Priestia megaterium: one gene and its partner. The protein of the gene in region 1 interacts with the protein of each later gene in a pairwise test. Links are inferred from orthologs where the notes say so. Each region holds a gene or a part of one and is shown on either strand. Other genes may lie near its edges.

The links.
Region 2: the proteins of LIS78_RS01155 (region 1) and LIS78_RS20515 interact in binary tests that used the Bacillus subtilis proteins (3 or more experiments, as listed by UniProt). The link is inferred for Priestia megaterium from one-to-one orthologs.

What each region holds. Positions count from the first base shown.
Region 1 is NZ_CP085442.1:201,292-204,670, reverse strand. What follows is about bases 396-3,199. They hold LIS78_RS01155 (anti-sigma regulatory factor), read right to left. Parts: upstream 2,097-3,199; coding sequence 1,695-2,096; downstream 396-1,694. Other genes in these bases: LIS78_RS01145 (RsbT co-antagonist protein RsbRA), read right to left, coding at 2,459-3,199; LIS78_RS01150 (STAS domain-containing protein), read right to left, coding at 2,100-2,456; LIS78_RS01160 (PP2C family protein-serine/threonine phosphatase), read right to left, coding at 671-1,681; LIS78_RS01165 (anti-sigma factor antagonist), read right to left, coding at 396-611. In the rest of the region: anti-sigma B factor RsbW, read right to left, coding at 1-282; more of LIS78_RS01165, read right to left, coding at 279-395; more of LIS78_RS01145, read right to left, coding at 3,200-3,295. UniProt on the Bacillus subtilis protein: Provides the crucial link between the upstream module (communication of environmental stress) and the downstream module (integration of the environmental signals with signals of energy stress) that compose the signal transduction pathway controlling the sigma-B factor.
Region 2 is NZ_CP085442.1:3,941,825-3,947,012, forward strand. The notes cover bases 917-3,767. They hold LIS78_RS20515 (serine/threonine protein kinase), read right to left. Parts: upstream 2,834-3,767; coding sequence 2,000-2,833; downstream 917-1,999. Other genes in these bases: LIS78_RS20505 (phosphatase PAP2 family protein), read right to left, coding at 917-1,007; LIS78_RS20510 (sporulation protein), read right to left, coding at 1,243-2,013; LIS78_RS20520 (hypothetical protein), read right to left, coding at 2,840-3,094; LIS78_RS20525 (DUF2515 family protein), read left to right, coding at 3,212-3,767. Also shown: LIS78_RS20500 (hypothetical protein), read right to left, coding at 1-134; more of LIS78_RS20505, read right to left, coding at 381-916; more of LIS78_RS20525, read left to right, coding at 3,768-4,273; LIS78_RS20530 (YozD family protein), read right to left, coding at 4,332-4,502; germination protein YodN, read right to left, coding at 4,768-5,188.

The sequences.
Region 1 (3,379 bases):
AAGCTCTTCAAAATTAAAGCTTTCACCTTTATCGACCACCATGATTTCTAAACGGTCATCAAATAAACCAAAACCTACTCTCACTTCACCATTTTCTTCACTCTTGTAAGCATGCTGCACGGCATTTGTACATGCCTCACTCACAGCAATTTTCATATCTTCAATTTCATCATAAGAAAAACCCATCCGGTTCGCTACACCAGACAGCGTTAGTCGAATAATCGCTACGTAGTCTGGCTTAGCAGGAATCTTCATCTCAACAAAGTCATAAGGCTGTTTCATTTTACGCCACCTTCTACTTGTGAATTCACGTTTAAAATGTCTGTGAGGCCCGTAATATCAAATAAGCGCTTTATGCGCTCTGATACACCAACAAATTTCAAAGAGCCGTTATTTTTCTTATTGGCTTTTAACAATGCAATAAATACACCTAGTCCTGTACTATCCATGTATGATACATCGGTTAAATCGACTATAATTTCTGGTTCAGTATGTTCAGTAATTTCCATGAACTTTTCTTTTAGCTTAGGTGCTGTATATGCGTCAATCTCTCCAGCCAGCTTAATACGATATGCTTGACCGTCCTTTTGTATATCTATTTTTAAATTCATCGTATTAGTAGACCCCCTCTAATTTTGTGCTATCTTTTCTGTACCCTTATTTAGAATACTTAAACTAAACTCTTCAAAATAATCAATGTAAAGTCATCCCTCAATTGAAAATGCTGTAATTTTTCCAGCTCTTTATATACAGATTCTACAATTTCTTGAGGAGACAAATGCATGTATTTTCGAATTAATTTTATGATGTCCAATCTTTCAATAAATCCTTCTTCAGTTCTGCATTCTGTTACGCCATCTGTTAACAGAACAATCATATCGCCTTTTGAAAGCTGCTGCTCGTACTGAAGATATTTCACATGGCGATCGACTCCTAGCACGAGTCCTTTTGCTTCCAAATCTTCAAATGAATCAACTTTGGCATCATAATAAAAACCTGGCTCATGTCCTGCAGATGCATAATCAAATAAGTTTGTCTCGGGATTATAGCTTCCGTAGAACATCGTAATAAACATACTTGGATCTACGTTTCGCTCTACAATATTATTCAAGTTCTCTAATACATAACTTGGATTTTTTCTTGAGTCCGGTAAGCTGTCCATTGCATACTTGATCATAGACATACACATTGCAGCTGGAATTCCTTTTCCGATCACATCGGCAATGGCAATACTTAACCCACCGTGCTCTTCTTCTACAAAGTGAAAATAATCTCCGTTCATCTGTTTAGCCGGTACGCTAATCGCACCAATTTCTAAAGTTGAACTAGCGGGAACCTTTGTCCCTAACAGCGTCTGCTGGACGTTAGCGGCAACTTCGATTTCAGAACGAAGTTCCCGCTGCTTATTTTTTAATGTTTGATGCTCACGAAGAGCAAGACCGTAGCTAATCATTACCTCAAGTAAAAAGTCCAGAGAATGCAGCACTTTTTCTGGAATATCAGAATAAATTTCTTCAATCACTTCTTTATGAATGCTCACAATATCTTCTGGCGATATTTCATTCTCTAAAGATTTTCTACTTAGTTTTTGTCCTTGATACAAAATTTGTTCATTTTGTGTTTGGATATAGTTCCCCAAAATATCTTTGTATAAATCTCTCATCTCTTTATCAAAAGACATTATCTATTTCCTCCTACCGGAGCCACTTAACTGCTTTAATCTCAGTACCTTCTCCGACATTTGTTTCGATGTCAAACTCATCCATCAATCGTTTTACCCCAGGAAGCCCAGCTCCTAGTCCACCCGATGTTGAGTATCCATCTTCCATTACTTTGCGAACGTCGGGGATACCTGGCCCTTCATCTGTTGCTACGACAAGAAGACCGTTTTTTCCTCCACGATTTAATTTCTCAATATAGATTTGACCCTTACCCGCATATAGGTAAATATTACGAGCTAATTCAGAAATGGCGGTTGTAATACGAGCTTGGTCAACTGTTCCAAACCCTAGCTCTTTCGACACATTTCTACCTAATTGGCGTGCCGCTACGATGTCCCATTCTGTTACGATTTTTACGCTGGATTGGAATTCCATATACTAATCCCCCAATTCCGATTGGAGTTTCTCAAGACCTTTTTCTAAATCGAGTGCAGTAAGAACATCATTTAGGCCAATCCCTAACTCAACAAGTGTAATAGCTACTGCAGGCTGGATACCTGTTAATACTACTCTAGCCCCCATCAAATTAGACATGCTAACCACGTCACCTAACACTTTTGCGATGAATGAATCGATCATATCAATTGAAGTTAAATCGATTACCACTCCTTTTGCTCCAGTTTGATGAATTTTACTTAGCAAATCTTCTTGGAATTGAATAGCCGTTTGATCATCCAGCTCCCATTGAATGGATACCAATAAATAGTCGTACAATTTCAAAATGGGTATTCTCACGTTTATTCCTCCGATTCTATATCAACTATTTTCCGCTCAGTCATTTCTAACGCAAACTCTACGCCTTTTTTTAATGAGTTTTTCGTAATAATTTCGTTTAAGTTAATACCTAAGTTCACAATAGTCTGAGCAATTTCCGGACGAATTCCTACTAACAAACACTTGGCTCCAACCAAACGTACGGCTTCAGCAGCTTGAATGATATGATGGGCAACCATCGTATCCACTACTGGTACTCCGGTAATATCTATTAATACGACCTCTGATCGGTGCTTTACGACACCTTGCAGTAAGTTTTCCATAATTTTCTTTGCGCGATCAGTGTCAATTGTTCCTACAAGCGGCATTACTGTAATTTTATCAAATACCGGTATTAATGGAGCAGACAATTCTTGAAGTGCAACTTTTTGCAACATAACTGTATTTTCCCACGAGTTGGAGTATTGTTCTACTATTTTGTTATAAATAGGGCTTAACCACTTGTCAAACCGATAGAATAATTCAGAATGAGTTTGGTCAGCCTTTACATGTTCACTGTTTACATACCCTTCAACCACTACGTGACCCAAGTTACGTACACCCTGTGTCAAATAAGCAAGAGGCCATCCTAAACTCACAACTCGTCCTACTACTTCCTCTAGTTCCTCTGCAAAATTTTCCTGATCTCGGAATGCTTTTGCCAAAAGTAAATCTACAAAATCAGAGCTTACATTTACGTACACTTGCTCGGATACAATGTTTTTAATCCGCTCTGTTTCCACATCATTCATTAACACTAGCCATCGATCAAAAATTTCTGATTTATGATTTTGTATATAATTGAATAAATCTTGATTCATGAGGTCCTCCTTGTGAGTCAATACACTCATTTATATCTATCTATATATATTATCATTTTTAAAACGTTTCTTATTACAATATAC
Region 2 (5,188 bases), 3.7 Mb from region 1 along the record:
AATGCTGTAATCGTTAGACGATGGACAGGCTTATATCCGCGCTTTTCGCCTTTTTCTTCTGTTTGCATAATGGTTACATCATATTCTGTGCTAATATTAAATTGTTTTTTTATTGTGGTCCACACACTCAACATTCTTCCCTCCACCCAAAAGCAAGTATTTACTCTTTTACGTCATGTATTCTTATATAATTAGTGATAAAATCCGAAAATCCTTTATCGAATCAAAACGTTTTTTGTCGAAATTACTAGTTTTTTCTTATTAAACATGTACATAAAATATTTGTTTCCCATTTTATCATTAGTTGTTTTTGAATGGATGAATCAATAGGCCTACTTAAACAAAATGAAATATTAACGAAAAAAATGTAACCATTGCTCCTATTTTTGGTTATATAGGCGCTTAGAAAGGAGGTAGACCACTAAAGACCAAGCAAGTCCTAAACAATATCCTGCTAGTATATCCGTTAAAAAGTGTACGCCTAAATACAAACGGCTAAATCCAATTAATAAAATAACAATAGCAATTACGCATGCAGCTGCCGTTTTAATAGCCCTGCTTCTTGTATACATCCATATTAACAAAAGTACTCCGCTGTAAAACGCCATTGAGTTCATGGCATGTCCGCTCGGAAAACTATAGTGAGAGGCGGGAACGACTTGACTCCAATCAGGTCTTGGTCTTGCAAAAATCTCCTTCAATCCCCAATTTAAAGCGCGAACTCCCCAAAAAACGAGCGTGATATATATAGCGAGCAATCCTTTTCGTTTATAAAGAAGAAATACTATAATCGCAAACCATATTGGCGCAGTGACATACCAAGATCCTACGGTTGTTATAAATATGATGATGGGTGTTAACGTGTCCGTCCTCCATCCTTCAATAGTATGAAGTACATTAAAGTCAAGCTGTTTCACCCAAGGTGTATTAAACGTAAATAAAATGAGTAAAAAGAAAGCTAAAAGCGATACAATAAATAGAGAATATTTTGTAGTGCGATTTACCATTTTTTATTTCCTCCAACCTATTAAAAGAAAAAGCATGTAGCGTTCTACATGCTTTACTTATTCACACGTTTTGGCTGAATATAGTCTTCTGGCCTAGGAGCTTGATGAACGACAAATTCAGCCGAAAATTCCTCTTTTGCATTTATTTTTTTCGTTTGCTTTGATTGCGGCATATACCTCTCTCCTTTCTTTTTACTGTCTTTAATATACGAAAAATAAAGGAGAGCTATGCACGTTAGCTATAGCGTGAAATAATACTGGTTAATATATTTTTTAACTGAGGAATTTCTTTTTCAGAAACATGAACATGAACGAGCGACTCATCTGCATCCAGCATTTCAGATAGAAAGCCGCCAAACCCTCTGGCACGTCGATCTACTTCTATAAATAAATCGTAGTCATGTAAGCCGCTCGGCTGCACGATGATTTCAATTTCATCTACTTTCCCAGCATACACTCCACCGCTTGGAACAAATTCAAATTCTTGAACAAAAGGAAGTCTTTTTCTCATCCGGCGAGGAGCTTCTTCGCACTCGACTTGGCGCAAGCGAAAGCCAAGCTGTTCCATAGCTTCAATTGTGCTTGTTACCATAAGGTTAGGAAGCACTTTTACATGATCAATATCTGACGGATCAACGGCATCTTTAATATCAAGGCTCGTTGCTACCCAAACCCGGGTTCTTCCTAATGTAACAGGCGTATCATCAGGCAGCTGAAAGGTAAAAGGAATAGACTTCGTTTCAGATGGTTGAATCGTGAACGGGTCATTAATCTTAAACGTATTAAGCTCAATATCCTGCTTGTATTTTTTATCGTCTCTTTCTTTTACATAGGTTGTAAATAGACGCAGATAGATGCTGTCAATTTTCTGCTCAACATTTCCTCCGTACACTTCAACAATCCCTTCAATCTTTTCACCAGCACGAAATTCATCATTGACAAGCTTAGCATCTACACGCGCTGCACCAATTCCAATGCGGGCTAACGCTTTATTAAATAGCGCCATACTTTCCCCTCCCTGAGTTCTTACTATTTATATAGTCATAAATATCTTTTTGTAAACTTTTAATGCTTTCATACGATTCATCTGCTCTCAGCATTTTTTGAATGATGGTCTTAATAGGTGTCGACAAACTTAGCTCTTGTTCCCAGCTTCTTTCTTGTTTTTCCGTAGGCTCATAACCAGAGTATAATAAAAATAAAAGAAAATGACCAAGTGCATAGATATCGCTTGCAGCAGATGTTCTTCTCATAAACTGCTGCTCTTCTACCAGGCTGCTTGTTTCTTCATAATCTCCTAAAAATCTAGAAAGACCGAAGTCGATAATATGAATGGTTCCTTCAACATCAATAATATTTGGAATACGAAGGTCACGGTGAACAATTCCTTGCTCATGAATAACGGAAACTACTTCTAGAATATCAAGTAAAATGTCAAGCGCTTTTTCTTCCGTATATACGCACTTCTCTTCAAAAATTAAATCTTCAAACGTTTTTCCTTGAATCAACTCCATCACTAGGAAACATCCTTCATCGGTTTCCACAGCTTCATACAGTGAAGGAATTTGAGGATGATTTAATTGAGACAGCAGTTTCGCTTCATAATGATAAGACTTCAGCCCCTGAGACGTGCGCTGCTTCGTTTTACGGAGCTGCTTTACTACTACCTTTTTTTGTTGCACAATGTCATTAGCAACATATGTTATACCATAGCTTCCCATTCCCAGTACATCTATGATTTCATAGCGTTCACAAATGACTTTTCCTTTTTTAAAAGTACGGTCAACTAGCCAGCGATGAAGATGTTTAAACATTCGTTTTTTCATTCCAAATCAACTTGAGAAAAAGCTTGAGAAGAAGCTTCCACTTTTACGTTTGCGCTTGTAGTGGTGGTGGCCATATTTTGAATGACTGTGGCTGTCATAATATTTGCTTCGTTTATAATCGCTACTGCTGCTATGGTGACGAGGACGTCTGTAATGATGATCGCTGCTGCTGTAGTGACGAGGACGTCGATAGTGTCGATCGCTGCTGCTGTAGCGTCGATGTTTAGATCCAGTTAATGATTCAAAAATTTTTCTGAACATAAAGAAAACCTCTTTTCTTAACATTTGTTACCCTTTATACGTACGAAATGTTATAAAGGTTTCAAAAAGTCCCTTACCCTTTTTTTATATAGTTAAACGTTTCAAAGGAGGCTTAACATGACTTCTACTGACACAAATCCCCTCATTAGATTGGCGGATGTTCTTCGCCTGCAGCAGATGATGCAGCTCAAACCTCCTGCTACCCTCCCGCTGTCTTTTATCGGAGAAGACGTAAAATTGATTAAAGAGATTCGAAAAAAAGTAAAAAAAGCTAATCAAAACAATGTTACACGTACCCAAGCTTATTTAGACTATTATCAAAAACACCCCGAAATTCACTGGGCTTTTTTAGCACACTTGGTTTCACGAAACGGCGGCTATTACATGACAGATCTCTCCACTACCTTAATAAAATCCCTGCTTTCTCCAGAAAAACAGCACGCGTACTTCTTGTTTTTAGAACATTCCAATTCCGCCATTTTTCATGATGCTTACGCTCAGCTGTTACTCTATGAAAAAAGCAAAGAGCAAAACAGCAATCTGTTTCATTTACTCCCAGCTTTTCACATATCTTCTTTTATGAAAGCTGTTTGGAATGACTTTTGGCAGCATAGAAACAAAACGCTCTTATCAATAGCCCTGATTGTGAACGAACAGTATCATATCGAAAAAAATGTTCTCTTTAAAAAAGAGTTTCAGCGGGATGTTCTTCACTCTTGGCAGTTTCACACTCAAAACTTTCTCGGTATGACTCAAATCGTCTTTCCCTATTATTCAGGTAATAAAATTGATTTAAGTGGAACAAAAGTGTATCATTTCGAGTCTGTCTTAAGACGGATTGAAGTGGGAAAAACTTTATACGTTCTTCTTTTTTATTCAAACTTGCATGATTCTATCTATACATTTAGCCTTAAACACCCCCACACAGGGTCTCGAAGCGATTATAATTCGGATATATTTACAAAGAATCGAACTCATTTCAAAAAGCTGTATAGCCCGACTTTAAATATGAGCTGGGGAGACCGCGTACACCTTTTTTTAAGAAAAGATGAGTGGTTTGAAGACGAAAGCATATTTTCTCTCCTTGAGTCTATTCCCGCTTCTTCAGTTAAAAAAATTCCCCTTCAGCATCATATAAAAGTGCAATCTGCTATCAAAGCTGCTAACCCTTTTTCATAGCCGCTGTCTCATAAACAAAACGACGAGTTTCCCCGTCGTTACAGATGTATCTATCTTTTTATTCTTCATCTTGCTCATCAATAATACATTTATCAATGAGATAATCAAAAGTTATATCCGCTAATTCGCCTAGCTCTTCTTCAGCGGGAACATAGCCTCGCTTGACTAGTTCATTGTAAAAGAACTCCGCAATTTCTTCCGTATCAATGACCACTTCGATTTCTTTCACAATATCACTCCTTATCCCGTTTGAACGGATTAGCGTACCTTATTTTTCTTAAAAATAGGTTCACTCCATCTTCTGCTTGAAGTTTTACCTTATACACATTTATGAACAATTCGGCAATAGTATGTCTAAAATTTCAGCAGTTTAAACAGAAAGGTAATTATACCCATTCTTTTTTCATTTCCATCGCCGTATACACAATAAAAGATAGCTAAGAGAGATGTGATGATCTATCTCGGCTATCTTTTATTTATTAGGCATCTACCTGCTATTTTCCTTGTTCGGATTTTGCTATCTTTTTTAAATGTTTCAGCACTAAGTTCATGACTTCAGCGTATTCTTCATCTTCAAAAAGCTCATACAAAAATTTATAATCATTGTACACATCTAAAAGACCGTTTATAATCTCATGCTTTTCTTTAGTTAACCTCACTTCTTCTTTTTCAGAACCGTTTTGTTTTTTCATCTTTGGTAGCAACTCCGTCTTTTTAATTTCTTTACCTAAATACAACATATCAACACTTTGAGCGTAATTTTCTGTTTCCTCATGAGGAGTTACGAGAATGAGTTCTTCTTCACTAGCCTCAAGCCATTCTCCATCTGTTACACGTGACAATTCATAGACAATATCTTCCCATGAATCCTCTTTATAACGCCATATTTCTGTTCGAATACCAATGATTTTAAAT